2 regions of the Humibacter ginsengiterrae genome follow, and region 1 is predicted to be linked to the other one. Evidence: predicted binding sites of a transcription regulator. Region 1 holds the regulator's gene; the other holds the start of a gene.
What was found. The regulator LexA, encoded in region 1, represses DNA repair genes until DNA is damaged. The targets are predictions, from matches to a motif close to TCGAACANNTGTTCGA.
Positions count from the first base shown of each region.

Region 2: ACYVII_RS02695 (Rv2578c family radical SAM protein) is a predicted target of LexA. The motif match lies at 10,158-10,173, and genes of this name have one in related genera.

Region 1 covers NZ_BAAGWY010000002.1:473,034-488,833, reverse strand. Annotated here, with positions in the region: gene ACYVII_RS04805 (SseB family protein) at 1-160, opposite strand, end outside; gene priA (1-(5-phosphoribosyl)-5-[(5-phosphoribosylamino)methylideneamino] imidazole-4-carboxamide isomerase) at 147-893, opposite strand; gene hisH (imidazole glycerol phosphate synthase subunit HisH) at 954-1,622, opposite strand; gene hisB (imidazoleglycerol-phosphate dehydratase) at 1,619-2,221, opposite strand; gene ACYVII_RS04785 (histidinol-phosphate transaminase) at 2,232-3,353, opposite strand; gene ACYVII_RS04780 (LysM peptidoglycan-binding domain-containing protein) at 3,376-3,780, opposite strand; gene lexA (transcriptional repressor LexA) at 4,176-4,850, shown strand; gene ACYVII_RS04770 (hypothetical protein) at 4,874-5,041, shown strand; gene metE (5-methyltetrahydropteroyltriglutamate--homocysteine S-methyltransferase) at 5,071-7,404, opposite strand; gene ACYVII_RS04760 (methylenetetrahydrofolate reductase) at 7,401-8,486, opposite strand; gene hflX (GTPase HflX) at 8,740-10,311, opposite strand; gene ACYVII_RS04750 (class I SAM-dependent methyltransferase) at 10,402-11,043, shown strand; gene dapF (diaminopimelate epimerase) at 11,049-11,927, opposite strand; gene miaA (tRNA (adenosine(37)-N6)-dimethylallyltransferase MiaA) at 11,924-12,886, opposite strand; gene miaB (tRNA (N6-isopentenyl adenosine(37)-C2)-methylthiotransferase MiaB) at 12,924-14,570, opposite strand; gene ACYVII_RS04730 (regulatory protein RecX) at 14,622-15,254, opposite strand; gene recA (recombinase RecA) at 15,339-15,800, opposite strand, start outside.
Region 2 covers NZ_BAAGWY010000002.1:17,330-33,129, forward strand. Annotated here, with positions in the region: gene ACYVII_RS02650 (endonuclease domain-containing protein) at 1-664, shown strand, start outside; gene ACYVII_RS02655 (amidohydrolase family protein) at 790-1,734, opposite strand; gene ACYVII_RS02660 (L-rhamnose mutarotase) at 1,736-2,089, opposite strand; gene ACYVII_RS02665 (FadR/GntR family transcriptional regulator) at 2,154-2,837, opposite strand; gene ACYVII_RS02670 (aspartate-semialdehyde dehydrogenase) at 2,999-4,063, shown strand; gene ACYVII_RS02675 (APC family permease) at 4,071-5,414, opposite strand; gene ACYVII_RS02680 (DUF1684 domain-containing protein) at 5,577-6,203, shown strand; gene ACYVII_RS02685 (malate:quinone oxidoreductase) at 6,255-7,727, shown strand; gene ACYVII_RS02690 (ABC-F family ATP-binding cassette domain-containing protein) at 8,066-9,922, shown strand; gene ACYVII_RS02695 (Rv2578c family radical SAM protein) at 10,182-11,831, shown strand; gene ACYVII_RS02700 (sensor histidine kinase) at 11,934-13,136, shown strand; gene ACYVII_RS02705 (hypothetical protein) at 13,136-14,296, shown strand; gene ACYVII_RS02710 (response regulator) at 14,283-14,936, shown strand; gene ACYVII_RS02715 (thymidine kinase) at 14,964-15,644, shown strand; gene ACYVII_RS02720 (RidA family protein) at 15,689-15,800, shown strand, end outside.

The DNA of each region.
Region 1 (15,800 bases):
GCCCGAACGCGGTCAGGGCGGTCAGCAGAGCCGGATCCGCCGAACCGTCGTCGCTCGACGCCTGCACCTGTTCGAAGGAGCGCCCTTCCCACGGCAGACCGGCCGAGTCCGCCCGGTCGGTCGACCCGAAGCGGTGACGGGAGCCCTCAGCGCCGGGCAACGTCCAGCGCCTCCGGAAGCGTGAAAGCGCCGGAGTAGAGCGCCTTTCCGACGATCGCGCCCTCCACGCCGAGCGGGACGAGCTCTCGGAGGGCGACGATGTCGTCCAGGCTGGAGACTCCGCCGGAGGCGACCACCGGGCGGTCCGTGCGAGCCGTGACCTGACGCAGAAGGTCAAGGTTCGGCCCGCGCAGGGTGCCGTCCTTGGTGACGTCCGTGACGACGTAGCGCGCGCATCCGGCGTCTTCGAGCTGTGCGAGCACCTCCCAGAGATCGCCGCCGTCCTGCGTCCACCCGCGGGCCGCGAGGGTGGTTCCACGTACGTCGAGACCGACAGCGATCGCCTCGCCGTAGCGCGAGATCACGTCGGATGCCCACTGCGGGTTCTCCAGCGCCGCGGTGCCGAGATTCACGCGCTTCGCCCCGAGCTCGAGTGCGTGCTCCAGCGAAGCATCGTCGCGGATGCCGCCCGACAGCTCGATCTTCACGTCGTGCCTCGATCGCATCACCGCCTTGAGCACGTCACGGTTGTGGCCGCGGCCGAACGCCGCATCGAGGTCGACCAGATGAATCCACTCGGCACCCTGCTCCGCCCACTCCTGCGCAGCATCGACCGGGTCTCCGTAGCTGGTCTCGCTTCCCGCTTCGCCCTGGGTCAACCGCACCGCCTTCCCGTCGGCGATGTCGACGGCCGGGAGCAGCACGAGTTCGGGGGTGTCGCTGATGGGGCTCATGAGTGGCTTGCTCTTTCGATGACGCGGACTGAAGGCGAGAGGACGATCGGATGCCGCAGCCTAGGCGGCGAGGACGGGCAGGCTCTGCACCCAGTTGCTCAGCAGCCGCATACCTGCGCGACCCGATTTCTCCGGGTGGAACTGGGTGGCGGAGAGCGGTCCGTTCTCCACGGCGGCGACGAATCGGCCGCCGTGGTCGGCCCAGGTGAGCTTTGCGGCTTGGAACCGGCCCGATGGCTCGAGTTCCCAGCGCTGGGCCGCATACGAGTGCACGAAGTAGAAGCGCTCATCGCGCACGCCGTCGAAGAGCACAGAGTCGACGGGAGCATCCACCGTGTTCCAGCCCATGTGCGGGAGCACGCCGGATTCCAGCCGCTCGACGGTGCCGGGCCACTCGCCGAGGCCCTCCGCGTCGTGCCCATGCTCGACGCCACGCTCGAACAGCACCTGCATGCCCACACAGATGCCGAGCACCGGGCGCCCGCCTGCGAGACGCCGGTCGATGATCTCGGCGCCGTGCACCGCCCGCAGTTGATCGACGACCGCCTTGAAGGCGCCAACGCCAGGTACCACCAGCCCGTCGGCATCCATCGCCGCGTGCCGGTCGCTCGTCAGCGTGACATCCGCTCCGACCGCCTCGAGCGCCTTGGCCGCCGAGTGCACGTTGCCCGAACCGTAGTCGAGCACGACGACGGTGGGCGAAGAGCCGTCGGCCGTGCCGTTCGTCACAGTGCGCCCTTGGTCGACGGAATGCCTTGCACGAGCGGGTCGAGGGCTTTCGCCTGCCGGAAGGCGCGGGCGAATGCCTTGAATTCCGCCTCCGCGATGTGGTGCGGATCGCGACCGCCGAGCACGCGCACGTGGACGGTGAGCGCGGCGTTGAACGCGATGGCCTCGAAGACGTGGCGCACCATCGATCCTGTGAAGTGACCGCCGATCAGGTGGTGCTCGAAGCCGGCCGGCTCACCGGAGTGCACGAGATACGGCCGCCCGGAGATATCGACCACTGCCTGCACGAGCGCCTCGTCGAGCGGCACCGTCGCGTCGCCGTAGCGCGAGATGCCGGACTTGTCGCCCAGGGCATCCCTGATCGCCAGCCCGAGGACGATGCCGACGTCTTCCACGGTGTGGTGTACGTCGATCTCGATGTCCCCCTTGGCACGCACCGTCAGATCGGTGAGCGAGTGCTTGGCGAACGCGGTGAGCAGGTGGTCGTAGAAGGGCACCGTCGTGTGCACGCTGCTGCGGCCCGTGCCGTCCAGATCGAGCGACAGCTCAATGCTCGACTCGCTGGTCTCGCGGCGGATGCTCGCACTGCGGCTGCTCATGCCGTCAAGCCTAATTGAGCGAGGTGGCCGTGCTCGCCGTCGTCGCGGACGCCGGTGCCGCAGTCAGCTCGGCCATGGCATCGAGGAAGACCGTGGTCTCCGCCTCCGTGCCGGCACTCACGCGCAGGTGATGGGGGATGCCGACGTCGCGCACCAGGATGCCCCGCTCCTTCAGCGCGAGGAACATCGCGTGCGGGTCGTCCACACCGCCGAACAGCACGAAGTTGCTGCCGGAGTCGTGCACGGCAAAGCCGAGCTCCGCCAGTCGTGATGCGATCCGGTCTCGTTGAACGACGATGTCGTGCACCGTCGCGAGCATCTCGCCGGAGTGCCGCAGAGCGGCCACTGCGGCCGCCTGCGTCAGAACCGACAGGTGATACGGCAGCCGTACGAGACGAAGGGCATCTGCTACGGCGGGGTCGGCCGCGAGATACCCGAGCCGCACACCGGCGAAAGCGAACGCCTTGCTCATCGTGCGAGAAACAATCAGCCGTTCACGACCGGGAAGCAGCGTCAGCGCACTAGGCGCAGCCTCGGGCATGAACTCCTGGTACGCCTCGTCGACGACCACGATGCCGTCTGTCACGTCGTAGACCGCTTCGACGACGTCCAGCTCGAGCGGGGTTCCGGTCGGATTGTTCGGTGCGCACAGGATGACGACGTCCGGACGGTGCTCCAGAACTGCGGCGGCCGCGTGGTCGGGGGTGACGACGAAGTCCGGCTCGCGATCAACGGCGATCCACTCGGTACCCGTGCCGGCGGCGAGCAGGGGATACATCGAATAGGTCGGCGCGAAGCCGAGTGCGCTGCGTCCGGGGCCGCCGAACGCCTGCAGAATCTGCTGCAGCACCTCGTTGGAGCCGTTCGCCGCCCAGATGTTGGAGGTATCCAGACCATGGCCCAAGTAGCCGGCCAGCGCCTCGCGCAACTCGAAGAACTCCCGGTCCGGATAGCGGTTCGCGCCCTTCAGCGCCGTACCGACCGACTGGAGGATGTCTGCCACGACGTCGTCCGGAATCGGATGGGTGTTCTCGTTGACGTTCAGTGCGACGGGCACAGGAGACTGCGGCGCGCCGTACGGCGACTTGCCGCGCAGATCATCACGGAGCGGGAGGTCGGAGAACGAGATCACTCGTCAATGCTAGGGCGACCTGTCACCGGCTCGATTCGTCGAACTCATGCGGGATCGCCAGTTGCTCTCCTGCCTGGATCGTGCTCGACGACAATCCGTTCAGGTCCACGAACGCGGCGACCACGTCACGCGGGTCGCTGCGCGGGGCCACACGCTCCGCGATGCTCCACAGCGACTCGCCCGGCTGCACCGTCAGGTGATGGAACGACGCGCTCGGGGACTGGATGCCCGCCATGGCGCCGCCGCTGGCAAGCAGGGCCCCGCCGCCGACGAGGAGCGGCAGAACGATGAGCGCCGACAGCACGACGCGGCCACGACGCGTGAGGCGAGTGCGAACGCGCGAGGGCCGGGCATCGGCCGCTGCGCGAAGACGGACGGGCGCAGCCGGAATGTTTCGGGCGGAGTGCGCCAGTGCGATGGTCGTCATGACCGTCTCCCTTCAGTCTCGAACCCGTGTTCCGAACCTATCTTCGATTCTCGCGGATTTCAACGGTATGTTCGGATCTGCCTCGTTCGAGTTGTCAACACGCTCGAACAAAGTCGCCGATCCAGGCCGAAACCCGGATAGAGTTTCGATCTGTCAGGAACACCTCAACACGCACCACCGACATTCGTTACGAGAGGCCCGGGGCATTCGCCGCAGGAGACGTTCGAAACGTTCGTCGTAGACCGGGTATCACCTCGGCGGATCTCTCCCCAGGAGCAGCGCAGACCGCCGATGACGAGAGGAAGAGCACGTTGACCGACGTCGATGGCCCACAGCACGATGGCCGGCAGTCCTCTGCCGCGGCCGTAGCGGGCTCAGCTGCCCGCGGTAGCCGCGTGGAGAAGCCGCGCACGCGGCGGCGCAAGAACCTCAGCGATAAGCAGCGCGCGATTCTCGAGGTCATCCAGCGTTCGGTGAGCAAGCGCGGGTATCCGCCCAGCATGCGTGAGATCGGCGACGCGGTCGGACTCGCGTCGCTCTCCAGCGTGGCTCATCAGCTGGGTCAGCTCGAGCTGAGCGGATACCTGCGCCGCGACCCGAACCGGCCTCGCGCGCTCGAGGTGCTGATCGACCTGCCAGAGGGCACGGGGCGCGCCGAAGCCTCAACGGACTTCGAGACGTCGATCCCGGTCGGTGACGCCACCATGGTGCCCATGGTGGGCCGAATCGCCGCCGGTGTTCCCATCACGGCGGAACAACAGGTCGAGGAAGTATTCCCGCTCCCCCGGCAACTCGTTGGCAACGGCGAGCTGTTCATGCTGAAGGTTCAGGGCGAGTCGATGATCGACGCCGCGATCTGCGATGGCGACTGGGTAGTAGTGCGGCAGCAGAAGACTGCGGAGAACGGCGACATCGTCGCGGCGATGCTCGACGGGGAGGCCACCGTCAAGGTCTTCCGGCAACGGGACGGACACACCTGGCTTTTGCCGCGCAACTCGGCATACGAACCGATCCTCGGTGACTTCGCCGACGTGGTGGGCAAGGTCGTCGCCGTGCTGCGCGCGGTCTGATCACACCCGCGGGCAACTCGGCCGTGTCGTCGGTGCACGTGACCGTCGAGTTCGCGCCGGATGTACACGGCACCGCGATGCGGTTCGTGCACGGCGAGCTCCGCGGCGCTTCCGAGCACGATTACGCGCAGAACCGGAGACGAACGTTCGCGAAGCTCGACCGCGTACTTACGGCGGATGCCAGCGGCTGACGGCAGCCGTCGGCATCCGCCGTCGTTCACTACGCCGGCTGCTTCTCGCGAACCGCCCGAGTCGCCTCGATGATGTTCTTCAGCGACGCGACCGTCTCGTCGTATCCACGCGTCTTGAGACCGCAGTCCGGGTTCACCCATACCTGCCGCTCCGGAATACCGCCCAAGGCCTTCTCAAGCAGCTCGGTGACCTCACCCACCGACGGCACGCGCGGAGAGTGGATGTCGTATACACCGGGGCCGATGCCGTGGTCGAAGCCGCTGGCCTTGATGTCGTCGACCACCTCCATGCGGCTGCGCGCAGCCTCGATGCTGGTCACGTCGGCATCCAGGTTGCGGATCGCGTCGATGACGACGCCGAACTCGGAGTAGCACAGGTGGGTGTGGATCTGCGTCGCGTCGCCGACACCGCTCGTGGCGAGACGGAACGAGCCGACCGACCAGTCGAGGTAGTCCGCCTGATCCTTCTTCTTGAGCGGGAGCAGCTCGCGCAACGCGGGCTCGTCCACCTGCACGATCCGGATCCCCGCGGACTCGAGATCGGCGATCTCATCGCGCAACGCGAGCGCGACCTGCCGTGCCGTGTCGCCGAGCGGCTGGTCGTCGCGCACGAACGACCAGGCGAGAATCGTGACCGGGCCGGTGAGCATCCCCTTCACCGGCTTATCGGTCAGCGACTGGGTGTAGGTCGACCATTCGACCGTGATCGGCTTCGGGCGAGACACGTCTCCCCAAAGAATCGACGGCCGGGTGCAACGACTTCCATACGACTGCACCCAGCCGTTCTGCGTCACCGCGAAGCCGTCGAGGTTCTCGGCGAAGTACTGCACCATGTCGTTGCGCTCCGGCTCGCCATGCACGATGACGTCGATGCCGATCTCCTCCTGCAGATCGACGACGCGCTTGATCTCCGCCTGCATGAGCCCGAGATACTCCGCCTCGGTGATGATGCCCTTCGCGAACTGTGCACGTGCGCGCCGGATGTCGCCGGTCTGCGGGAACGAGCCGATCGTGGTCGTGGGCAGCAGCGGGAGACCGAGCGCGGCATCCTGAGCAGCGAGCCGGGCTGCGTAGTCACCGCGCCGGAAGTCCGCGTCGGTGAGCGCTTCGGCGCGAGCGCGCACAGCCCCGTCGCGCACACCGGGCGCACCCAGCCGGTCGGAAAGAGCGGCGGACGCCTGTGCCAGCTCCTCCTGGATCGCCTCGTGCCCATCCTCCAGGCCGCGCGCCAGCGTAGCGACCTGCCCGACCTTCTGGTCGGCGAACGCGAGCCAGGACTTGAGCCCGTCGTCCAGCGCCGGCTCATCGTCGACGTCGTGCGGCACGTGCAGGAGCGAGGTCGAGGTGGATGCCGCGAGGTTCGGCGACAGCGCCAGCAACGACTCGAGGGCACCGAACGCGGCCTCCAGGTCGCCGCGCCAGACGTTGTGGCCGTCGATCACACCACCCACCACGGTCTTACCGCGCAGAGCCGCCTTCGTGTCGGCATCCAGCTGCGACGGGATGCTTCCGCGCACGAGGTCGAGCGAGATCGCCTCGATGTTCGTGGCGGCGAGCACCGCAAGGGCGTCGTCGAGACTGCCGTAGGGCGCCGCGACCAACAGGCTCGGCCGGTCGGACGCGCTGCCAAGCGCCTCGTAGGCGACGCGGGCTGCGGCGAGCAGGTCGGCTCGGGTGTCGTCGAGGCTCTCGCTCACCAGAGCGGGCTCGTCCAGCTGGACCCACTCGGCGCCCGCCGCCTTCAACTCGGAAAGAAGCCGCGCGTAGACAGGGAGCACGTCCCCGAGCCGCGACAACGGCCGGAAGTCCGCGGGTGCACCGTCGGCCGGCTTGCTGAGCGCCAGGAACGTGACCGGTCCGACGATGACCGGGCGGGTGAGGTATCCGTCGGCCTTCGCTTCTTCGAACTCGCGGACGAGTCGATCGGACGCCAGCCGGAAGCTCGCGTCAGGTGCGATCTCGGGCACCAGATAGTGGTAGTTCGAATCGAACCACTTCGTCATCTCCAGCGGGGCGTCGTCGCCTGCACCACGGGCGATCGTGAAGTAGCCAGCGAGGTCGACGCGGCCATCGGCATCCTGCAGGCCCGCGAAACGCGCGGGCACCGCGCCGAGTGTGATCGCGGCATCCAGCACCTGGTCGTAGTAGCTGAATGTCTCGGGAATGGCGGAGTCGGTCTTGCCGAGGCCGAGCCGTGACAACCGGTCGCGCGTGGCACGACGGAGCCCCGCTGCCGTCGTCTCGAGCTCGTCCGCGGTGATCGTGCCCGCCCAGAACGCCTCGACGGCTTTCTTGAGCTCGCGGCGACGGCCGATGCGCGGGTACCCGACGATCGTGCCGGTCGGGAAGGTGGAGGAGGTCATGCGCTTTCCTTCTGTTTGCTGGCCTGCTGGTGTGGGATGGTCGTGATCGCCTCGACTGCCGTCTTCGCCGCGAAGTCTTCCTCGAGCGCCGATGGGTCGATCAGACCGCAGCGCTCGAGCACCGCGAGCGACGTCTGCGGCTGGTTGAACGTGCACAGGTGGATGCCTGGGGCGCCGCCGGCGATGAGCCGTTCCGTGAGCTGGGCGGCATGCTCGATGCCGATCTCACGTCTGCCCTCGTCGGTGGGTTCCACTTCGAGGCGGATGCTGAGATCGCTTGGAAGGTCCTCGCCGTTCAGCTCCAGAATGCGGCGAAGTCGCGCCGGTGAGGTCACGGGCATGATGCCGGGCAGGATGGGCAGCGTCACGCCCGCGCGGCGTGCGCGCTCGACGAAGGCGAAGTAGTCCTCGGCGTGGAAGAACAGCTGGGTGATCGCAAGGTTCGCACCCTGCGCCTGTTTCGCAAGAAGGGTGTCGATGTCCTGCTCGATCGAACGGGAACGCGGATGTCCGTTGAGGTAGGCGGCGACGGCGATCGTGACCTTCTCGCGCCTGCCGACGGCGCTCGCATGCGTGAGGCCGGGCATCGGGATCTCACGGTATGGGGCGTGCTCGGCCTGAATTCGGTGAATCAACTGCACGAGCTCCGCAGCGCTGTGCAGGTCGCCGAGCGGGGCATCCTCCGACGCACCCACGGGCGGATCGCCACGCACTGCAAGGAACCGGGTGACGCCCGCGCCCAGGAACTCGCGGATCATGCGGCCGGCCTGCTCGTGGGACGAACCGACGCAGGTCAGGTGGGCCATCGCCGGCACCGGCGTGTTCTGGGTGATGTACCTGACCACCTCGAGCGAGTTCGCGTGTGACGAGCCGCCGGCACCGTACGTGACCGAGATGAAGCGCGGCTGGACGGCGGCGAGGCGCTGGATGGTGCGCGGCAGAGCACGCGCGGCCGCCTCATTGCGAGGCGGATACAGCTCGAACGAGAAGGGCGTTCCGACCGGGCAGCGCCCCTCGTCTGAACGCGGCCCGTCGCACGGAGGCACGGAGGCCGAGCCGTCGTCGGCGTGCTGTGCACTCATGGCGGCTCCCCACTAGGGCGGCGCGGAGGCTGTCGATCGCAACTGATGGCCGAAGGCATCCGCACCGCATCGTTCGCGACCGCTGATGCAGCGGCCGCTCGTTCACGCGGCTCGGGGCGGGTGCCGGGCTCGGCTGTCGCTCCAGTCGAACAGGCCGGCTCGGCCGTGCTCGACGAACAATGCGATCACAGTAACAAAGCGCCGCGGGAACGGATACTGCGTGTTACGCAGCGCTACAAAGCACCCAGCTACGTCAGGCGACGACGGGCTGCGCGCGGAACGGCTCGAAGACGGGCACGAACTCGGGCGCCACCTTGGCGGTGACCCTGGTGCCATCCGGCTCGTACGCCGTGTGCATCACCCGGCCGCGCTCGTGCAGCGCCGAGACGAGATCTCCCCTGTCATACGGGATCAGCACATCGATCTCGACGGACCGATCGGGCAGCGCGCGAGCGATCGCCGAGAGCACCTCGTCTATGCCTTCACCCGTGCGTGCGGACGCGAACACCGCTGCCGGCTCCAGCCCGCGCAGCTCGAGACGTCGACCATCGTCGATGAGGTCCGCCTTGTTGAAGACCACCAGCTCCGGGATGTCGCGGCCACCGACCTCCCCGATCACGTCCCGAACAGTGGCGAGCTGAGCCGCGGGGTCGGGGTGGGAGGCATCGACGACGTGCACGATCACATCCGCGTCGGCGACCTCTTCCAGCGTCGACCGAAACGCCTCGACCAGCTGATGCGGAAGATTGCGCACGAAACCCACGGTGTCGGCAAGCGTGTACAGGCGCCCGTCGGCGGTGATCGAGCGCCGCACTGTGGCATCCAGCGTGGCGAACAGCGCGTTCTCGACGAGCACACCGGCCTTGGTGATGCGGTTCAGCAGGCTCGACTTGCCGGCATTCGTATACCCGGCGATGGCCACCGACGGCACACTGTTGCGGCGGCGGTTGGCGCGCTTCGCCTCGCGTGCCGGCTTGAAGTCCTTGATCTGCCTGCGCAGCTTCGCCATACGGGAGTGGATGCGCCGACGATCCAGCTCGATCTTCGTCTCACCGGGACCACGGCTGCCCATACCGGCGCCTGCGCCGCCGACCTGGCCGCCGGCCTGCCGGCTCATCGACTCGCCCCAGCCGCGCAGACGCGGGAGCAGGTACTCGAGCTGCGCCAGCTCCACCTGCGCCTTGCCCTCGCGGCTCTTCGCATGCTGACTGAAGATGTCGAGGATCACCGCGGTGCGATCGATCACCTTGACCTTGACGATGTCTTCGAGCGCGCGCCTCTGACTCGGCGCCAGCTCGGTGTCGGCGACGACCGTATCTGCACCGAGTGCTTTGACGATGTCGTGCAGCTCCTGCGCCTTTCCGCTGCCGAGATAGGTACCGGGATCGGGGTGCGGTCGCCGCTGCAGCAGGCCGTCCAGCACGACGGCGCCGGCCGTTTCGGCCAGTGCCGCGAGTTCGCGCAAGGAGTTCTCTGCATCCAGCTGCGTGCCCGCCGAGTAGACGCCGATCAGCACCACGTTCTCGAGCCGTAACTGCCGGTACTCGACCTCGGTGACGTCTTCGAGCTCCGTCGAGAGGCCCGCGACACGACGCAAGGCCGCGCGCTCTTCGCGGTCGAACTGCTCGCCGTCGTCGGTCTGCCCGTCGGCGGCGGAGCGCTGCAGGGCCAGTGCCCCCTGCCCGAAGATCGTCGTTCGAGCGGATGCCTGCTCCGCGCGCGCGAGAACCCGAGCGACGACGTCGTCCTGTGTCTCGTCGTCGCGGGCGGCGGTCACGTCATCGAGCGCGTCATCGCGCCGGTGCTCATCGTGGGTTTGCGTCATCGTGTGGTCAACCATAGTTCTCCCTGCCGACAACATCTCGGTGCTGTCATCCTTTTGGTCCCAGCTCCAGCCGGCCGGTACTTTCCTTGTATGGCCAGCGGTGAGCACTACTTCACGTCACGACCCGGCGGGGATGCGAAGCTGCGCCCGCTCGCCGTGCGCCTCGCGGGCCGTGAGGTCGAGCTCGTCACCGCTTCGGGCATCTTCAGCCCCGACCACATCGACATCGGCACGCGGGTGCTCCTGGCCGATGCGCCCGATGCCCCCGCCACGGGCGACCTCCTCGACCTCGGCTGCGGCTGGGGACCGGTCGCTCTCACCCTGGCGCTCGAGTCCCCTGACGCGACCATCTGGGCCGTCGACGTCAACGAGCGTGCGCTCGACGTGGTGCGCCGCAACGCGTCGACCCTCGGACTCACGAACGTCAACGCCGTGCTGCCGGATGATGTTCCCGACCACGTCGCCTTTCGCGCGATCTGGTCGAATCCGCCGATCCGCGTCGGCAAGGACGAACTGCACGCCCTTCTTCTGCGCTGGCTGCCGCGGCTGGAGACGCAGGCGGATGCCTGGCTCGTCGTGCAGCGCAACCTCGGCTCCGACTCGCTGCAGCGGTGGCTCGAGGCGGAGCTTCCCACCGGGTTCGGCGTGCGACGCGCCTCCTCCAGCAAGGGATTCCGTGTGCTGAACGTGCACCGCGAAGAGGCTGTACCGCAGGCAGCTTCCCGCGACTGACGGCGTCAGCCGATCGTGACCTCGCCGTCGTAGACGAGCTCGGCGGGACCCGACAACGCGACGTGCTCGCCGTCCTCGGCGGGGAACATCCGCACGCCCAGCGTTCCGCCCGGAGTGCGCACCTTCCAGTTGTCTGGAGCGCCGTCTCCGGCCCAGTACCGGGTGGCCAGCGCTGCGGCAGCGGTACCGGTGCCGCACGCCAGAGTCTCACCGCTTCCGCGTTCGTGCACCCGCATGCGGATGCGGCCCACACCGTCGTCGACGAGCGGCTCGAATGGCACGACGAACTCCACATTCGCGCCGTTCACCGGCTCAGGATCGAGGATCGGCGTGGGTCCGAGATCGAGGCGGTCGAGCTCGTCGTCGTCGGCCAGGGCCACCACCACGTGCGGGTTGCCCACGTCGATGCCGACTCCGGGGCGCGCCACGCCCAAGCCCTTGGCCCGCACCGTGGGGTCATCGCCGGTGAGGTGCCAGCGGCCGAGATCGACCTGGAATCCCGACCCGCTCTGCTGCACGTCTCGCACGCCGGCGCGCGTCCCGATCGGAAGGGTCTGGCCGGGCTGCAGGTGGGCGAATCCGCCGTCGATCAGATAGCGGGTGAATACCCGGATGCCGTTGCCGCACATCTCCGCCGGGGTGCCGTCGGCGTTGTGGTAGTCCATGAACCACTCGGCCGTGGGGTCCTCCGAGAGTGCAACACCGCCCTCGGGAATCGCCGACGACTTCACGGCACGGATCACACCGTCAGCACCCACGCCGAAGTGCCGGTCGCAGATCAACGCGATCTGCGCCGCCGTGAGATCGACGACGCCTTCAGGGTCGGCGAAGAGCACGAAGTCGTTGCCGGCGCCGTGGCCCTTGCTGAACGAGAGTGTGGTCACCGCGCAAGCCTATCCAGTACGGCTGCGACGAGCCCACCGCGCGCCACCTCACTCGTATCGGAAGCGTCGAGCCAGGTCGGTTCCGGATACCGCTTGAACCAGGAGACCTGCCGCCGCGCGTATCGGCGGGTGAGCCGTTGCGTCTCAGCGATGGCTTGGTCCTGCGTCAGCTCACCGCGCAGTTGTGCCGCGGCCTGGGCGTAGCCGATCGCCTTCGACGCGGTCGCACCCCGGTCCAGACCTTGGGCGAGAAGGCCACGCACCTCGTCGAGTAGCCCGGATTCCCACATGCGCTCGACGCGGGCATCCAGCCGCTCGACGAGCCGTTCGCGTGGGACGGCAAGGCCGACCACGGTCATCGGTGACCACGGCACCGGCCGCTCGGGAAGGGACGCACCGTGGCCCTTCTGCTGCAGCTCGGCCACCTCCAGAGCACGGATGACGCGTCGCGAGTTCGCCGGATCCACGCGCTCCGCCGTGGCCGGGTCGAGCGCTCGCAGCCGATCCAGCAGCGGGCGGGTGCCGGATGCCTGCGCTTCGGTCTCGAGTCGTGCCCGCAACGCCGCATCTCGCCCGGGGAACGCGAAGTCGTACAGCACCGAGGAGACGTACAGTCCCGACCCGCCGACGAGGATCGGCACCGCTCGCCTGCTGAGGATGTCATCGATCGCGCGCCTGGCGAGCGGCTGATACCACGCGACAGTCGCCTCTTGCGTCACCTCGAGCACGTCGATGAGATGATGCGGAATGCCGCGGCGCTCATCAGGTGCGATTTTGGCGGTGCCGATGTTCATGCCGCGGTAGAACTGCATGGCGTCTGCGCCCACGATCTCGGCCCGGACCCCACGCTCCCTGAGGGCGACCGCGACCTCGAGCGCGAGGTCGCTCTTGCCGGTTCCGGTCGCGCCGACGATCGCGAGGTAGTGAGACGACCCTTCGGAGCCCGCGGGTGAGCGCACGGACGCCTGCTCGGCGGGTTCGCTCACGTCGGACGGATCACCGCTCGCCGTCGGCGAGATCGTAGATCGGCGTCGTGGGACCGGCCGGCGTTCCCTGGTCCAGAGAGTGCCGCGGCGAGCCCAGTTCCGATCGGGGACGCAGCCCCGGCAGGCCGAGGGACACCTTGCGCTCGGCACCCGATGACCCGTGCGAGGGCACGGCACAAGACTCGGCCTCCGCGTTGTCCCAGGCGTCCCCCGCTCGGGTGCGGCGCACTCGGAGTGTCTCGCCCGGTTCGGCGTCGGCCAGCAGATGGAACGGCGCCGCGTGCGTGATGCGTACGCTGACGACGTCGCCGGGCCGCGGGAGCTCCGATCCTTCCGGTACCTCGAAGTGCACGAGGCGGCTGTCTTCGGCGCGTCCGCTCATGCGGTGCGTCTCTGCGTCCTTCTTGCCCTCGCCGGTGGCGACGAGCACCTGCACCTCACGGCCGACGAGCTTCTCGTTCTCCTCCAGGCCGATGCGCTCCTGCAGGGCGATCAACCTGTCGTAGCGTTCCTGCACGACATCTTTCGGCACCTGGTCGGCCATGGTGGCGGCGGGGGTGCCGGGTCGCGCGGAGTACTGGAACGTGAACGCCGACGCGAAACGGGCCTGCTCCACGACGCGGACGGTCTCCTGGAAGTCCTCCTCGGTCTCACCAGGGAACCCGACGATGATGTCGGTGCTGATGGCGGCATCTGGGATGCGGGAGCGGACCCTGTCGAGGATGCCGAGGAACTTCGCCGAACGGTAGCTGCGGCGCATGGCGCGTAGGATCCGGTCCGATCCGGACTGCAGCGGCATGTGCAGCTGTGGCATCACGGCGGGCGTCTCGGCCATGGCGTCGATCACGTCGTCGGTGAACGCAGCGGGATGAGGCGAGGTGAACCGGATGCGCTCCAGCCCCTCGATCGCGCCCGCGGCCCTCAGCAGCTTGCCGAACGCGAGCCGGTCGCCGAAGTCGACGCCGTAGGAGTTCACGTTCTGGCCGAGGAGCGTTACCTCGATGGCGCCGTCGTCGACCAGTGACTTGATCTCGGCGAGCACGTCGCCCGGGCGGCGGTCGTTCTCCTTGCCTCGCAGCGACGGCACGATGCAGAAGGTGCACGTGTTGTTGCAGCCGACCGAGATAGACACCCAGCCGCTGTAGGTGGAGTCCCGTTTCGTGGGAAGCGTCGACGGGAACGTCTCGAGGGCTTCGAGGATCTCAACCTGGGCTTCGTGGTTGTGCCGCGCGCGCTCCAGCAGGTTCGGCAGCGCTCCCATGTTGTGCGTGCCGAACACGACGTCGACCCAGGGAGCCTTCTCCAGGATGACGTTCTTGTCCTTCTGGGCGAGGCAGCCTCCGACGGCGATCTGCATCCCGGCGTGCCGCCTCTTCACGGATGCCAGGTGGCCGAGGTTGCCATAGAGCTTGTTGTCCGCATTCTCGCGCACCGCACACGTGTTGATCACGACGACGTCGGCTTCGGCTCCGGACGCCCGCACGTACCCCGCCGCCTCCAGCGAACCGCTGAGGCGCTCCGAATCGTGCACGTTCATCTGGCAGCCGTAGGTGCGCACCTCGTACGTGCGCACGTGTCCATCGGCATCGACGGCGGCGTCCGACACGGCGATCGACGTCGGAGCCGAGCTGGGTCGGATTCGATCGGCAATGGTCATAGTGCGCACTAGTCTACGTTCGCGTACCTGATCGCTGGATGCGGTGCAGTCTCAGCGGAAACGGACTCCCCCGCTCGCCGTCGAACCGCGCGGGTGCCCCTCCAAAGCCGTGCGCACCGACGCTCGGATGACCTCGCCGTCGTAGCCCTTGCGTGCGAGGTATGCGCTCAGCCGCCTCGCAGCGACGTCGTAGTCGACCGAGCGCAACTGCCGAGCACGGGCCATCGCCAACTCGGTAGCTCGTTCGAGCTCGTCGTCGCCGTCGAGTTCTGCCATCGCATCGGCGATGACCGCGTCGTCGAGGTGCCGCCTACGCAGTTCCCCCTCGATGGCCGCCCGGCCCGACCCCTTGCGAGTGTGCATCGAGTAGACGACAGAGACCGCGAGGGCCGCGTCGTCGAGTAGCCCGAGGCTTTCGAGTCGGTCGAGTTCGGCCGCCGCCGTTTCGCCATCCACCTCACGCTTGGCCAGCACCTGCTCGAGCTCCCAACGGGACATGCCTCGCCGTGCGAGCTGATGGATCGCCACGTTGCCGGCGCGTGTCGCCTTGCGGTCTCGGCGATCGAGTTGAGCCGTTGTGGCGTTCTCATCGGCGTCTGCCGCGGCACGGCGCGACAGGGACCGGACCCGGGCGAGCGCATTCTGGGCCGCATCGGACGGCTGGGCGCCCGGCAGGTATGTCACCGGAGCGAGTCCACGCCCCTCAGCTGCCGGCCCGCGGTCAGCGGACCCCGCAGGCGGAAATTGCACCACCATCGTGCGCTCGCCTCAGGCACCCTTGCGCTGTGCGATCTTCGTCTCGATCGACTCGACGTTCGAGACGCTCTCCACCGGTGCATTCGGGTCGACGATCACGCCGAGCTTGACCAGGATCTTGCGCTCGATCTCGGCGGCGATGTCGGGGTTGTCGATCAGGAAGTTGCGCGAGTTCTCCTTGCCCTGACCGAGCTGGTCGCCCTCGTAGGTGTACCAGGCGCCGGACTTCTTCACGATGGCCTGCTCGACTCCGTAGTCCAGAAGACTGCCCTCGCGCGAGATGCCCACGCCGTACAGGATGTCGAACTCGGCCTGCTTGAACGGCGGAGCCATCTTGTTCTTGACGACCTTGACCCTGGTGCGGTTGCCGACGGCCTCCGTGCCGTCCTTCAGCGTCTCGATACGGCGGATGTCGAGTCGCACCGACGCGTAGAACTTGAGCGCCTTGCCGCCGGAGGTCGTCTCGGGGCTGCC
Region 2 (15,800 bases), 460 kb from region 1:
TCCGGTACCCAGCCACTGCCGGTCGTCGACGGCCCTCCACGTCGCATCCGTACGCGGTACGCGAGTTCGCACGCGCGGCGTCGTGGGGCACGTCGTTCCGGATGCCGTGTTGTTCTTCGTCGAAGAGCTCCCCGTGGTGTCGCCGGCCCAGACCTGGTGCCATCTGGCGCCGATGGTTTCGCGTGAGTACCTGGTCGCGGCGGGCGACTACCTGATATCCGGGCTTCGGCTTCCTGGAGGGTTCCGTTCTCCTCCGCTGTGCTCCCGCGAACAGCTGGCAGAGGCGGTGCGGCGGCACGGATCACGGCGCGGCGCCGCCGCTCTCGCCTGGGCGTTGCCTCTCCTCCGCTCTGGGGTGGATTCCCCGAGAGAGTCGATGCTGCGCCTTGCCATCGTGGCGGCCGGACTTCCGGAGCCGGCGATCGGGCATCCGGTGCCTGTGGCAGGAGATGTCGTTCTTCACCCCGACCTCAGCTATCCGCAGCAAAGGGTCGCCATCGAGTACGAGGGCGACAAACATCGGAAGGACAAGAAACGCTGGCGTAAGGATCTGCGCCGGGTCGCGCTCCTCGAAGAGGCGGGTTGGCGCGTCATCCGGGCTACGGACGACGACATCGCGGATCCGACCAACATTGTGCGGATGGTACGCGCTGCTTTGGGATGAGCAACGGCTACGGACTCATCGAGAAGTCGATTATTGCGTTCACCTGAGCCAGACTCCGCCATTCTTGACTTCTCGATCTCAGAAGCTTCTCTCTCGGAGGAATTCGGTGGTGCGAGCGACGGACCTCACCAGAGGCCGTAGAACCGGGCGGCCGTGCCGTGTTCGATGGATGCGACGCCCCCTGGCCCGACGCCCGCGGCGGTTGCAGCACGGCGGACGCGCTCGCGCCAGCTCTCGAACGTTCCGCCCGCGCCGGTGAGCGCGCTGACCGGCCAGTCGCTGCCGATCATGGAGCGGTCAGGGCCGAACGCCCGCAGGGCGTGCACGAGGATGGCCTCGGCGTGGGCGTCGAGCGCCGCGGTTCCGGATGCCTCCGCCGCCAGCCCGCTCAGCTTCACGTGCGCCAGAGGCAGCCGCGCCAAACGGGGGATCGCCTCCGCCCAGGCGCGACCGGCCTCGCTCTCGATCCCGTCGTCGACGGGTGGCTTGCCGAGGTGGTCGAGCACGGTGGGCAGCTCGGGCACCTGCTCGAGTAATTCGATCACGGTGTTCAACTGGCGATGCCGCACGCAGACGTCGAAGGTGAGGCCGCGCTCGGCGAGAGCCCGGAGACCGCCGAGCAGTGCGGAGCGGGCCGCGGGGTCGGCGAGCAGGTCGTCGGGCTCGCCCTGCAGGAGGTGACGGATGCCTGCGACACGGATCCGGCGGCCTGCCGCACTCCCGCCGGCGCCTGGCCGCGGCCCCGTGATTCCGCCTGTGTCGAGCGTGAGCAGCTCGTCCAGATGGGACTCGAGCGCGCGTCCCCCGCGGAGGTCCGCATCGGCGACGATCGCGGCCAGCTCGGGCCAGGCATCCGTCATGCCGAGCACCCAGCGCACCTCGTCGAGGGCCTGCGCGGGCAGGCATCCGGCCTGCACGAAGACGTGCCGCGTGACCGAACCGGCGGCCCGGTCGATATCGGCAGGGAGGAAGGCACGCCCGAGCACCCCTTCCAGCCACGGATACGTGAGCCGTGCCGGATCCCAGACGTGAACGTGCGCGTCGACGAGGGCTGCGCCGCCGTCAGCCACGTCAGTCGAGGCCCATGTCGATCACGGGCTCGGCGCGCTGCTCCTCGAGACGCCACACCTTCGTCAACGGCACGTAGCCCTCGGCGCCGTCGGGGCCGAGGAATCCTTCGACGAATCGTCCGATGTGTTCCTGCCATCGGCGGTCGGCGTCGTCGGCACGGATGACCCGCATCGCGTGATCGAAGTCGTCGCACTCGACGAGGTGGAACAGCCGGTCGCCGGAGCGCCAGATCGTCCAGTCGCGGATGCCTGCCCGATCGAACAGTGCGCGCAGGTCGTCGGGCACGCGGGCGTGCTCGCGGAGGTAGTCGTCGACGGCTCCCGGGTGGAGCGTGGAGTGGAGCGCGATCCTCATCTGTCGTGATCCTCCTTGTCGTGACTCGGTACTTCGTCTGGCGCGTGCTGGATGCAGCGGTCGCTCAGGCTGTCGCACCCAGGGCCGCGCGCAACCAGTCCTCGATGCCGGCAACGTGGGTGAGCGATCGGGCGGAGGCGAGCTCCGCGTCGTGGTCTCGTAGCGCGGCCAGGATGGCGCGGTGCTCCGCGATCGTGCGCTCCGTCGCGCCCTGCTGGGTGAGCCCACGCCAGATGCGGGCGCGGACCGTGTGGCTCGAGATCGACTCGATCAACTGGGCGAGATAGTCGTTGCCGCACGCCTCGCTGATCGCCCTGTGGAACTCCAGGTCGTGCTGGATCAGCGCCTCGACGTCCTCGTCGCCGGTCGTGGCCTCGAGAAGGCGATCGACGGCATCCAGCTGTTCGCCGGACATCCGTCTCGCGGCGAGGGCAGCCGCGGCCGGCTCCAGGATGCGCCGCACCCCGAAGATCTCGATCACCGAGCGGTCGTCGTGCAGGTCGACGACGAACGAGAGCGCCTCCAGCAGAAGCCGGGGTTCCAGGCTCGTGACGTAGGTGCCGTCGCCGCGGCGCACATCCAGAACCCGGATCACCTCGAGCGCCTTCACCGCCTCGCGCAACGAGGAGCGGGAGAGCCCGAGGCTCTCACTGAGCTCCTTCTCGGGAGGAAGACGATCGCCCGGGTTCAGTCGCCCGCTCGTGATCATCTCCTTGATCTTGAGGATCGCCTCGTCGGTGACGGCCATATGCGCGATCGTACCGTGCGAGCGGATAAGACATCGGATGTCTCAGCTCTCTTGAGAGGCGCGTTCCGCGCAGGAGGGTCTGTCACAATAGAAGGCCTACCCACATCAACGGCGACGGCCGGCGTCGTTGCGCCTGCCGCACTGACTGGCAAGGAACTCCCATGGGCAACGGATTCACCGTAGGCATCGTCGGCGCCACCGGACAGGTCGGCACCGTGATGCGCCGCATCCTCGCCGAGCGCGACTTTCCGGTAGAGACGCTGCGCCTGTTCGCGACCAGCCGCTCTGCCGGACGCACCCTGGAGTTCAAGGGCGATCAGATCGTGGTCGAAGACGTCGAGACGGCGGATCCGTCCGGTGTTGACATCGCACTGTTCTCGGCCGGAGCGACGGGCAGCCGGGCCTACGCGCCGAAGTTCGCCGCGGCCGGCGCGGTGGTCATCGACAACTCCAGCGCGTGGCGCATGGATCCCGAGGTGCCCCTCGTGGTCAGCGAGGTGAACCCGGAGGCCATCGCCGAGGCGCAGAAGGGCATCATCGCCAACCCGAACTGCACGACCATGGCCGCGATGCCGGTGCTCAAGGTGCTCGACGCGGAGGCCGGACTGCGGCGGCTCATCGTCAGCACCTACCAGGCGGTGAGCGGATCGGGCCTGGCGGGGGCGCAGGAACTGGCGGAGCAGGCCGAAGCAGCGGTGGCATCCGGCAAGCTGCTCGAGCTCGTGCACGACGGCTCGGCCGTCGAGATGCCGGAGCCCGTGAAGTACGTGCGGCCCATCGCATTCGACGTCATCCCGCTCGCCGGCTCGATCGTCGACGACGGTCTGAACGAGACCGACGAGGAGAAGAAGCTGCGCAACGAGAGCCGCAAGATCCTCGGGCTGCCCGACCTGCTGGTGAGCGGCACCTGCGTGCGCGTTCCCGTGTTCACCGGCCACTCGCTGTCGATCAACGCCGAGTTCGCTCGACAGATAAGCCCCGAGCGCGCGACCGAGCTGCTGAGGGATGCTCCCGGCGTCGCCCTCGAGGATGTTCCCACTCCCCTCGGAGCCGCAGGCAACGACCCGAGCTATGTGGGCCGCATCCGCCAAGATCCGGGTGCTCCGGAGGGGCGTGGCCTCGCGCTCTTCGTCTCGAACGACAACCTGCGCAAGGGTGCTGCCCTGAACGCGGTGCAGATCGCCGAACTCGTGGCAGCGAATCTGCGGGCGACGGCCACGGTCTGAGCGCTGCTCACTCCTCAGGCGCAGCACTTCCCGCGGCGGCCGACGCTGCCGCATCGGCTGCAGCGCTCATCTCAATGCCCGCGGACTCGGTCGGCCGGCGTCCTGGACGAGACCGCGTGACGGCTCCGACCACGACCGCTGCTGCCGCGATGACGAGCGGATACACCAGGTTGGCACCCTCGAGAACGAGCAGGCCGAGCACCAGCACGCAGGAGAGCACGGACATCCACCAGCCCATGCTGCGCCGGGGTAACAGAACGAGGGCGCTCGCGACGCCGATGCCGTAGATCGCCGCGCCGATGCTCGTGTGCACGAGGATCACCGGCTGCAGGTCGGGCAACCACGCGACGACGGCGAAGTAGAGCGCCATGAGCGCGGCGCTCAGCAGCAGACCGCGGCGCGCGATGCCGCCCCGTTCCGCGCCTCGGCCGAACCAGGCAGGCAGATCGCCGTCGCGTCCCATGGCTGCGCCGAGCTTGCTGAACGCGGCGAAGTACGCATTGAAGACGCCGACCACGACGATCACGGCCACGCACGCGACGACCACGCCCCAGCCGCGGCCGAGTCCGACGGTCACGAGGTCGAGCAGCGGGGCATCCGACTGGCCCACCTTGGGGCCGAGCACGCCCACCACCACGGCCTGGATCGCGATGTACGCGACCGAGACGATCGCGAGCGCCAGCGCTGTCGCCCGCGGGATGTCGCGCCGCGGCCGGGAGAACTCGCCGGCGATGCCCGCGACGGCCTCCCACCCCGCGAACGCCCAGATGTAGAGGCTCACCGCAATGCCCACGCCGCCCAGGCCGTGCGGGAGGAACGGCGTGAAGTTCGCCGGGTGCACGTGCGGTGCGGCGGCGGCCAGTGCAAGCACGAGGATCGCCATCAGCGCCGCGCTGAGCAGCAATTGCGCCCAGCCCGCGAAGCGAACCCCGAACACGGTGATCGCGATCGGCACGATCACGAGGGCGGCCGCGACCAGGATGACCGTTCCGCGGTCGCCGCCGATGATCGCCACCACGTACTGTGCGGTCATGATCGCGGCGACCGGTGCGCCGATCGGTGTTCCGAAGTAGAACCAGTAGCCGACGATGCGCGCGGCGGTCGGACCGAACGCGCGGCGGGCGAACGTGGCGACACCGCCGGCATCCGGATGCCTCGTCGACAGCGCCGCGAACGTCGACGCGAGTGGAATGGAGACGACGGCCAGTGCCCCGACGGCGAGGATCGCTCCCGGTCCTGCCGCACGGGCGGCGAGCGCGGGAAGCAGCAGGATGCCGGTTCCGAGCACGGCCGCCACGTATAGGGCCGTGCCCTGGGCGAGCCCGATTCCGTGGTGTCGATCGTCGGCCATGGCATCAGTGTCGAGTGCACATCCGACACGAAAGGCACGCATCGGGGGCCGATGACCGCATCTTGTCGGAAGATGTCCGAATCCTGGTGCTCGCAGGGCCGGGCGGCCGATTCGAGCCGGCGACGACGACCATCCGGCGGCCCGAGAGACGATCATGTACGCATGACGAACATCCAGACAGCAGTCGACGTGGCCGACTGGCGCCGTCGCGTTTTCGCGCTGTACGAGCTGGTACGGGAGCTCGCCGACGAAGACGCGTCAGCTGCCCACGCCGCCTGGGTCGTCGAGCGAGATGCTCTCTTCGCGACGCATCCGTCGACGCCCTTGCTGCCGGAGGATCGGGCATCCTTCGCCGGGCTGCCGGTACCGCAGTACGACCCGGAGTGGCGGTTCGAACTGACGATCGAGCAGGCCGAACCGGCCGATCTGGATGTCGAGACCGGTACCGACGGCGTCGTGCCGTTCGAGCGCATCGGCGTCGTGCGGCTACCCGATGTCGGCGCGCTGGATGTCTGGCGGCTGCGTTCGTACGGCGGCGGGCTGTTCCTTCCGGTGAAGGATGCCTCCGCAGGACGGCCCGACGGCACTTACGGGGGCGGACGCTACCTGCTCGACACGATCAAGGGCGCCGACCTCGGCCCTGGATCGGAGCCTGGGACGCTCGTGCTGGACTTCAACTTCGCGTACAACCCGAGCTGCGCGTACGACCCGGCCTGGGCCTGCCCGCTCGCCCCGCTGGGGAACACCGTGCCGGTGGAGATCCCGGTGGGGGAGCGGTACCGCAGCTGAGCGATCGGCGCCCGTCAGCGGCACCACCGGCGCGCCCATAGAATTGTTCGAGTGAGTGATTCCCGGGCCCCGCTAGACGTCGTTCTCATCGGCGGGGGCATCATGAGCGCGACCCTCGGCACCATGATCCAGCGGCTGCAGCCTGACTGGAAGATCCGCGTCTACGAGGTTCTCGGCGAGGTGGCACAGGAGAGCTCGAACCCGTGGAACAACGCGGGAACCGGGCACGCCGCGATGTGCGAGCTCAACTACATGCCCGAGGCGAAAGACGGCACGGTCGACCCGGCGAAGGCGATCAGCATCAACGAGCAGTTCCAGCTCAGCCGGCAGTTCTGGTCGTCGCTCGCGCAGAAGGGTGAACTGCCCACCTCGTTCATCAGCTCGACGCCGCACATGACGTTCGTGCGCGGGGGCGAGAACGTGAAGTACCTCCGCAAGCGCTACGCAGCGCTCAAAGACCAGCCGCTGTTCCGCGGCATGGAGTACTCCGAAGACCACAGGGTCATCCGCGAGTGGACACCGCTGCTCATCAAGGGCCGCACCCGTGAGCCGATTGCGGCGACCCGCATGACCGCCGGAACCGATGTGGACTTCGGCGCGCTCACGACCGCCCTGTTCGACGGGCTCGTGGAGCGCGGTGGCGAGCTGTGGCTCAACTGCCGGGTGAAGAGCATCCGTCGCACCAGGGACGGCAACTGGCGGCTGAACGTGCGGCACCTCGTCGGCAACACCCCGCACACGGTGGATGCCCGGTTCGTGTTCGTGGGAGCCGGCGGCGGCGCACTGCACCTGCTGCAGTCATCCGGAATCAAGGAGATCAAGGGCTTCGGCGGGTTCCCGATCAGCGGCAAGTTCTTCCGCACCACCAATCCCAAGCTCGTCGCGCAGCACCACGCGAAGGTGTACGGCAAGGCGGCCGTCGGCGCGCCGCCGATGTCGGTTCCGCATCTGGACACCCGGGTCGTGAACGGCGAGGCGTCGCTGATGTTCGGCCCGTACGCGGGCTTCAGCCCGAAGTTCCTCAAGAAGGGTTCGTGGTGGGATCTCCCCGGGTCCGTCCGCGGAGGAAACCTCGGGCCCATGCTCGCCGTCGCGCGAGACAACTTCGCGCTCGTCAAGTACCTCGTCTCCGAGCTGCTGGCGACGCGGGCGAAGAAGCTGCGCGCCCTGCAGGAGTTCATGCCGACCGCCAAAAGCGAGGACTGGGAGCTGATCACCGCCGGTCAGCGCGTACAGGTCATGAAGAAGGATGCCAAACGCGGCGGCGTGCTGCAGTTCGGAACCGAAGTGGTCGCGGCATCCGATGGTTCGATCGCAGGCCTGCTCGGCGCATCGCCAGGCGCCTCGACGGCCGTGCCGATCATGCTGGACCTCTTGAAGCGGTGCTTCCCGCAGCAGTGGACGCAGTGGGAGCCGAAGCTCAAGCAACTCATTCCGACCATGGGCACCACACTGAACGACCAGCCGGAGAAGGCCGCACAGGTGATCGCCGAGACCTCGAAGGTGCTCGGGCTCGACGACTGAGGTTGCATTAGCTCCGGCGCGCTGGTAACGTCTCGCGAGCTATGAAGAAGTGACCACCCTTCGTCCCGCGCATGAGGCTCGACCCCTGCGGATCCGCGATACATCGATGTCGCACCGCAGCGCACCCGGCGAAGAACGGTCATCCGTCACCGTGACGGTCGTGCTTCGCGCGCGCTTCATGGGGTCGTCCGGCCGATTCTGACCTCGGGGCCAACGCCCGGCGGGATCCTTCCGCTCGCGCCGACCGTTGTCGGCGGCCTTCGAGCGAACCGATTCGGGCCGGCACGGCCGTTCGTGGTCGTGCCGGCTCCAGGGCTCAAGCCCGGAGAGGCGGTTCCATGCCAGTACGTTCCTCATTCCTTCCCCCCTTCGATGCGGCGCCCGCAGATGTTGCTGCGACGCCGAGCGGCGTTGGCCCCACAGAGCCCGCAGTCGACTCGATCTCGGCGCCCGCCACGGTCGCCGACTACATCCGCGCCGACGGCGTCTCGGTGCGGTACGGCATCCGCACCGTTCTCACGGATGTCTCACTCACCGTTCCGCCCGGCTCCCGCGTCGGGCTGATCGGCGAGAACGGCGTGGGCAAGTCCACATTGCTACGGGTGCTCGCAGGGGCCGAGGCTCCCGACCGAGGAGCCGTGGCGCGCCCGTCGCGCACCGGCTTGCTGTGGCAGGAGGTGCGGTTCGCTCCGCATGAGACGCTCGACTCCCTCGTCGAGCACGCCCTCGCCGAGGTGCGCGCCGTGGAGCGTGAACTCGATACGGCGGGCGTTGCGTTGGGCGAGGCATCCGATCCGGAGTCGCTGGAACGGGCAGCCGTGCGATACGACGCGGCGCTCGCCGCGGCCGAGCGAGCGGATGTCTGGAGCATCGATGCGCGCCGCGACCGCGTGCTCGCGGGGCTCGGCGTGCAGGGCATTCCGCTGCACCGCACGCTGGGCGAGGTGTCCGGTGGTCAGCGCAGCAGGTTCGCGCTGGCGGCGCTGCTGCTGAGCCGGCCGGACGCCCTGCTGCTCGACGAGCCCACCAATCACCTGGACGACGACGCCGTGGAGTTCCTGCAGCGACAGGTGGCCGAATGGAGCGGTCCGGTGCTGTTCGCGAGTCACGATCGCGTGTTCCTCGACGCCGTCGCGACGGCGCTCGTCGATCTTGACCCTTCGCGTACGAGTGTCGCCGCGCGGAACGACGACGCCGGGCGAGCCGGATCCGGGCCGTCGGGTCGCGAGTCGGTGCAGGCATCCGGAAACGGGGCGACGGTTTTCGGCAGGCCGGCCACGGGTGAGGGCGTGTTCAGTGCGTATCTCGAGCACAAGGCTGCCGAGCGCGAGCGCTGGGAACGGCAGTACCGCGACGAGCAGGACGAGCTGAACCGGCTACGCCATGCCACGGCCGTCACCGCCCGTTCCACGCACGCACCTCGCGCCGCGCGGGACAATGACAAGTACATCGCTCCGTTCAAGGGCGCTCGGGTGGATGCCCAGATCGCCAGGCGCGTGCGCAACGCTCAGGGCCGGGTGGACGAACTCGAACGCAACCAGGTGCGCAAGCCGCCCGCCGTGCTCACGTTCGCGGGCATCCCGAGCGGTTCGCACGGGCTCGACGACGCAGCAGGCACGCTGATCCAGGTCACGGATGCTCGTGTGCGCCACCGCCTGCACGTCGAGCGTCTGCGTGTCGAGCCCGATGCCCGGCTGCTCGTCACAGGACCCAACGGCGTCGGAAAGTCCACGTTGCTCGGGCTGCTCGCCGGCACTATCACCTCGGACTCGGGGATGGTCACCCGCCGCAAGGGCCTTCGGGTCGGGCTGCTGGAGCAGGACGTGCGGTTCGCCGACCCGGCGGCCACACCCCGTGCCCTCTACGCGAAGGCGCTGGGGGAACGCCGGTCGGAACAGCTGCCGCTCACCTCGCTCGGCCTGATCGCTCCGCGCGACCTCGACCGACCCGTCGGGTCGCTGTCCGTCGGCCAGCAGCGCCGATTCGCGCTGGCGCTGATCATCGCGAAGCCGCCGCACGTGTTCCTGCTCGACGAGCCGACGAACCACCTGTCGCTCGCCCTCGCGGGGGAACTGGAGGATGCCCTCGGCGGCTACCCCGGCGCGGTGGTCGTGGCCAGCCACGACCGCTGGCTGCGCCGACGTTGGTCGGGCGACGAGCTCGCGCTGACGCCGATGGCGGCGACCGTGTGCTGACCGGCGCCGTAGGTCGCCGGTCGGCCGCTCCGCCGGTCGGCCGCTCCGCCGGTCGGCCGCTCCGCCGGTCGGCCGCTCCGCCGGTCGGCCGCTCCGCCGGTCGGTTCAAGTCGCGCAGATCGTCCCTACAACGGGTTCATGAGGGCCATCTGCGCGACTTGAACGAGGTGTAGCCGTAAACGGGACAGCCCTGGAAGGTTCCGGCGAAGCTCCGGTCATTGTGCTTGCGTAGTCGTCGAAGATATGTTCGAATGAAACTGTGCGGTGGAGCGGTCAGGAGATCACGGTCGAGCAGGCGGATGCCCTGCCCGGCCTGGCGAAGCTCAACAACCTCGTGCGTTCCGTGCGCACGCCTGAGTTCGCCGGCGTCACGTTCCATGAGGTGCTGGCAAAGTCTGCACTGAACAAGGTTCCGGGCGGCGGAGGCGCCCTCCCGTTCGGCTGGACGATCAACCCGTACCGGGGCTGCCAGCATGCCTGTGCCTACTGCCTGACGCCCGATACGAGCATCCTCATGGCCGATGGCAGGCAGCGACCGTTGGGTGAGATCACGGTGGGTGACGTCGTGATGGGCACACGCGTCGAGGGCCGTTACCGACGTTATGAGCCGAGTCGAGTTCTGGCGAAATGGGGTACGCGGAAACGGGCCCACCGCATAACTCTCGCGGACGGCACCGAGCTCGTCGCGAGCGCTGACCATCGATTTCTCACCGAACGTGGCTGGAAGTACGTCACCGGTGCCATGAGCGGAAGGGCGCAACGCCCGTACCTGACGACCAACAACTCCCTGGTCGGGTTCGGCGTCGGAGGCAGTGCAAGCAAGCTCGCCATGGCCGGTACTGCCATCAAGGCCTCGGTCGATCTGAGCGTCATCTCCGTTCAAGATCTCGGCATCGAGCTCGACATGGTCGACCTCACAACCGAGACCGGCGACTTCGTGGCGAACGGCGTGGTAAGCCACAACTGCTTCGCGCGGCCCACCCACCGGTACCTCGAGCTCAACATGGGGACGGACTTCGACCGCGAGATCATCGTGAAGGTGAACGTGGCCGACGTGCTGCGGCGTGAGGTCACCAAACCGAGCTGGGCGAGGCATCCGGTCGCGTTGGGCACCAACACTGATCCATACCAGCGGGCGGAGGGACGCTACCGGTTGATGCCGGGCATCATCGAGGCGCTCGCGGACTCGGGCACTCCGTTCAGCATCCTCACGAAGGGCACGCTTCTGCGGCGCGATCTCGATCTGATTGCGGATGCCGCCACGCGGGTTCCCGTCGACCTCGCGATGTCGATCGCGGTCTACGACGACGAGCTGCAGAAGTCGGTCGAACCGGGAACACCGAGCACGAAGGCCAGGCTCGAGACCGTGCGGGCCGTGCGTGAACACGGCCTGGACTGCTCGGTGTTCATGATGCCGATCCTCCCGTACCTCACCGACTCCCGGGCGCATCTCGACTCGGCGCTCTCCGCGGCAGCGGATGCGGGCGCGACCTCGGTTCTGTACACGGCGTTGCACCTCAGGCCGGGCGTGAAGGAGTGGTTCATGATGTGGCTGGAGCGGGAGCACCCGGAGCTCGTCGACAAGTACCGGGCTATGTACGGATCGAAGGCGTACGCGCCGGTGGAGTACCGCAAGTGGCTCGCCGCACGGATCAAACCGCTCCTCGCCGCGCACGGCCTCCAGCGCGGCGAGGAGGATCCGGTCACCGGAGGCGTGCGGTCGGCGGCGCTGAACACCGTGCGCGACGAGAACGGCGATCGGGTGCGCCGGAGAAGGGCCCGGGATGACGCAGGCTTTGCTGACGCAGCGCGCCTGCAAAGCGGCGTGCGGTTCGAGGCGTCGCCCGCAGCGAATGCTCCGGGCGCACCGAAGCCGGTCGCGCCGGAAGAACGTCTGACGCTGTTCTGAGCGAACGCCGTTCTTCCCGAAACACGCACTCGCGAAGCCGCTCTCCACCGGGGTACAGAACTGGGGTACAAGTGGGCGCATCGTCGTGTCATAATCCTCACGATGTCTCTCGGGGTTCCGGCCCAGGTGGCGCGCGAAGCTGGCAACCTCGCTGTCGCCCGGTCGACGCAGGTTGCTGCGCTCATCTGCCTTGCCTCAGCGACGGCATCCGTGCTGGCCCCAGGCCTGTTCCTCGATGTCGACGTGCGCTGGTGGGCGACCGGCTCACTGTTGCCGATGGCAGCGCTCATGGTCGTGGTGATGGTGAAGCCGAGCCTGACCGCGATGGTCGCCTACATCGCCGTCGGCGTGGCATCCACGTTCGCGTACACCTTCGCGCTGCTCGAGCAGACCGTCACCTACACCGACACAAACCTCTTCGTGGTGGCGTTGCCCCTTGTGGCGTTGATGCTGATCGGCGGATCCGGGTCGGATGCCCGCATCGGGGTTCTCTGGGCGACCGTCGCGTATGCGGTCGGCGACCTTGCCGTGTTCGCGGCCGCGACGGTGGCGCACCGGCAGTTCCGCTTCGACTCGATCTCGCTGGCCACCTACGTGCTCTTCATGGCGCTGTTGCTGTTCCACGGGGTGACTCGCAGCGCCCACCGCGGCGCACACACGCTGATCATGCGGATGCTCCGCCGGCAGCACGCCGACGAGCTCCGCCGAGCGCTCGTGGCCGAGTTGCGCGCCGAACTGCACGACACCACCCTCAGCGAACTGGCCGCCATCGCGACCGCCGCTCCCGGCCCGGTGTCGGAGGCGTTCCGTGAACGGCTGCAGTCGGACATCCGTCACTGGACCGACGAGACGCAACGCGTGCAGGCTCTCGCGGTGACGGATGAACGGGACTGGCGCGCAACGGAACTCGCGCAGGCGATCGCCCAGGCCCGCGACGCCGGCCTCGTCGTGGACGTCTCCGGAGACTTCGGCCCGTACACGTCGCTGACGCCGGATGCTCGCCGCGCCGTCGGGCTTGCCGCCCGCCAGTGCCTGGTGAACGTGCTGAAGCACTCCGGACAGTCAGCGGCGGACGTGATGCTCTCGGCATCCGGCGGTGCCGTCTCCCTCGTCGTGGTGGATGCCGGCCGCGGCTTCGATGTCGGCATGCTCACCGCAGAGGGCAACGACCGGATGGGCCTGATGCACTCGGTCATCGAGCGGGTCGAACGCGTCGGCGGGTCCGTTTCGGTGTTCTCGAAGCCGGGCGCTGGCACCTCCGTGCTGATGGTGGTTCCGCTCATCCGTTCGGAGGATGTCGTCTGATGCACGAGGTGATCCTCGACCGTGCACCGAACCGGCTCGATCCGATCGGTGCGATGGCGGCGTGGGGACTCGCGCCGTTGCTGGGTGGGATGTCTGTGGGATACGCAGTGGTGCAGAGCATCCTGAACCGGAACGAGATCGTCGCGCCCGTGCTCGCGGTTGCGGCACTGTGCCTGCTCATCGCGGCCGGAACCGCGCTGTCGATCGCCGTGCATCCCTCCGTCGGGCGCCTCAGCGCCGGAGGCGCGGCCGTCATCGTCGGAGCGGCCGTGGGCGCCGCCGTGCTCTCCGCACTGTCGACGTGGGGCCACAACCGGCTCGTGCAAGACGACTGGGGACAGATCGGCATCGCGCTGATCGTCTTCGGATTGCTCTGGATGCGACCACCGTGGGAGATCATCGTCTTCGGCGTGTTCGGTGCGCTCGTCGTCGGACTGCTGGCCGCCGCGCAGCACACCTCCCTCTCCATCGTGAACACACCATATGTGTACGCCGTCGTCGCGGCCACGCCCGTGCTCGTGCTGGCCTCTGTCGCCGCTACGATCGGCGCCGTCATCGCGAGGTTCAGCTCAGAATGGACGGCGTCGTCCGAACGCGGCATGCGCGCCCTGGAGCCCGAGTTCCGCATGCTCGAACAGGATGCCCTTCGCCGCGCCCAACTCGACGAATTGCGGCAGTCGACGCTGCCGCTGCTGGCATCCATCTCCGACCGCGGAAGCATCACGCAGGTCGACATCGACACCGCGACGGCTGTGTCGGCGGGGCTGCGGGAACACGCGCTCGAGCAACTGCGCGTGACCTGGTTCGACGGCCTTCTGGCAGACACCCGGATCGACGGGCACGCCGTGCGCGATCCCGAACGGCTGCTGCCGCATATGCCGCCGCACGCACGTGCCGCGTTCAGCGCGTTCCTGGTGGAGTCGGTGCGCATCGGTGCCCTCGACCCGGCAGGTGCGGCCATCATCGTGCAGCGCAATCCCACCGTCGAAAGCTCCGAGAGCGCGCGATTCGAACTCTCGATGCGCATTGCGGCAGACTGGCGATTCGTGCGGCGCACGGCCCGGCCGTTCGTCAGCGTGCTGCGTTCGCTGAGCGGCGATGCCGCCATCTCGAGAAACGGCTCCACGATGATCATGAGGTTCGGTTTTGTCCCCGCGTGAGGGCCGCACCCCGGTGCGGGTAGGCATCCTCGACGACCACGAATTGCTGCTCGACAGCCTCTCCAACTGGATCCGCGAGCACGAGCCACTGTTCGAGCTCGTCGTCGCCGCCCCTACCTGGGTGGAACTCGTGCACTCCGCCGCGTTCCCCACCGACCTCGTGCTGATGGACCTCAACCTCACCGAGAAGGTCTCCATCGAGGCGCGGGTGCGCACCTGCCGCGCGGCCGGAGCATCCGTCATCGTGCTGACCGCGCTCGACACCCCTGAGGAACGCGAACGCTGCCTCGGAGCCGGCGCGTTGGCGTTCCTCTCCAAGGCGCAGCCGGTGCGCGAGGTGATGACGACCGCGAAGGCGGTGATGGGACTCACGGATGCCGATGCCGCCGAACCCACGCACGTTGCGTCCACCGCGTTGCCGCTCACGAAGCCGAAGCTGAGCGACGGCGAGCGGTGGGCGCTCCTGCTCTACGTGGAGGGTCACTCCACCTCGCAGGTCGCGGGCGCGATGAACGTGCAGTTCGAGACGGCGAAGACGTATCTGCGGCGCGTGCGAGAGAAGTATCAACGAGTCGGCAGGCCGACGAGCACGCGCTCCGACCTGATCCGCCGCGCCGCCGAGGACGGCTACCTGACCTGAAATAACGGTGCGCCATACGATATCGGGGTGGCGAAACTGTACTTCCGGTTCGGGGCGATGAACAGCGGCAAGAGCACGGCGCTGCTGCAGGCGGCATACAACTACGAGGAGCGCGGCCACCGCGTACTGCTCGCGAAGCCGGCGATCGACACGAAGGGCGACGCGGCCATCGTCTCCCGCCTCGGTGTGACGCGGGATGCCGACTTCACGATCGACCCGCAGGCCGACCTCTACCACCGGTTCCAGGTGTTGCGCGAGCGAACCGTCTCACGCTTCGGTCGCGACGTCAGCTGCCTTCTCGTGGATGAGGCGCAGTTTCTCACGGAAGCCCAGGTGGATGACCTGCTGCGGATCGCGATCCTGGAGGATATTCCGGTGCTGGCATATGGCATCCGCACCGACTTTCAGACGGTCGCATTCCCCGGCAGCCGCCGATTGCTCGAGGTGGCGCACAGCCTGGAGGAGCTGAAGACGATCTGCCGGTGCGGACGCAAGGCCATCTTCAACGCCCGCACGATCAACGGGGTCTTCGTGTTCGACGGCGATCAGGTCGCGATCGAGGACGGCGACGACGTGGTCTACGAGTCGCTCTGCGGTGCCTGCTACCTGCAGGAGAGCGGCGGTGTTCTGAACAACGGCCGCCGTCGTTGGCCTCTGGGTGGCTCCGCGGTCGCCTATGCGAGTGAGCCGGATCCGGACTTCACCTGACGGCCCGGTCGTCGGTGTCGGAGGGGTTCGACAAGATGGCTCTCATGTCGATCACACTCCTTCAACCCGACGGGCTCGTGCGCTCTCCCGCCTTCAGTCATGTGGCGATCGTGCCTCCGGGCTCGACGACCGTGTATCTGGGCGGCCAGAACGGCG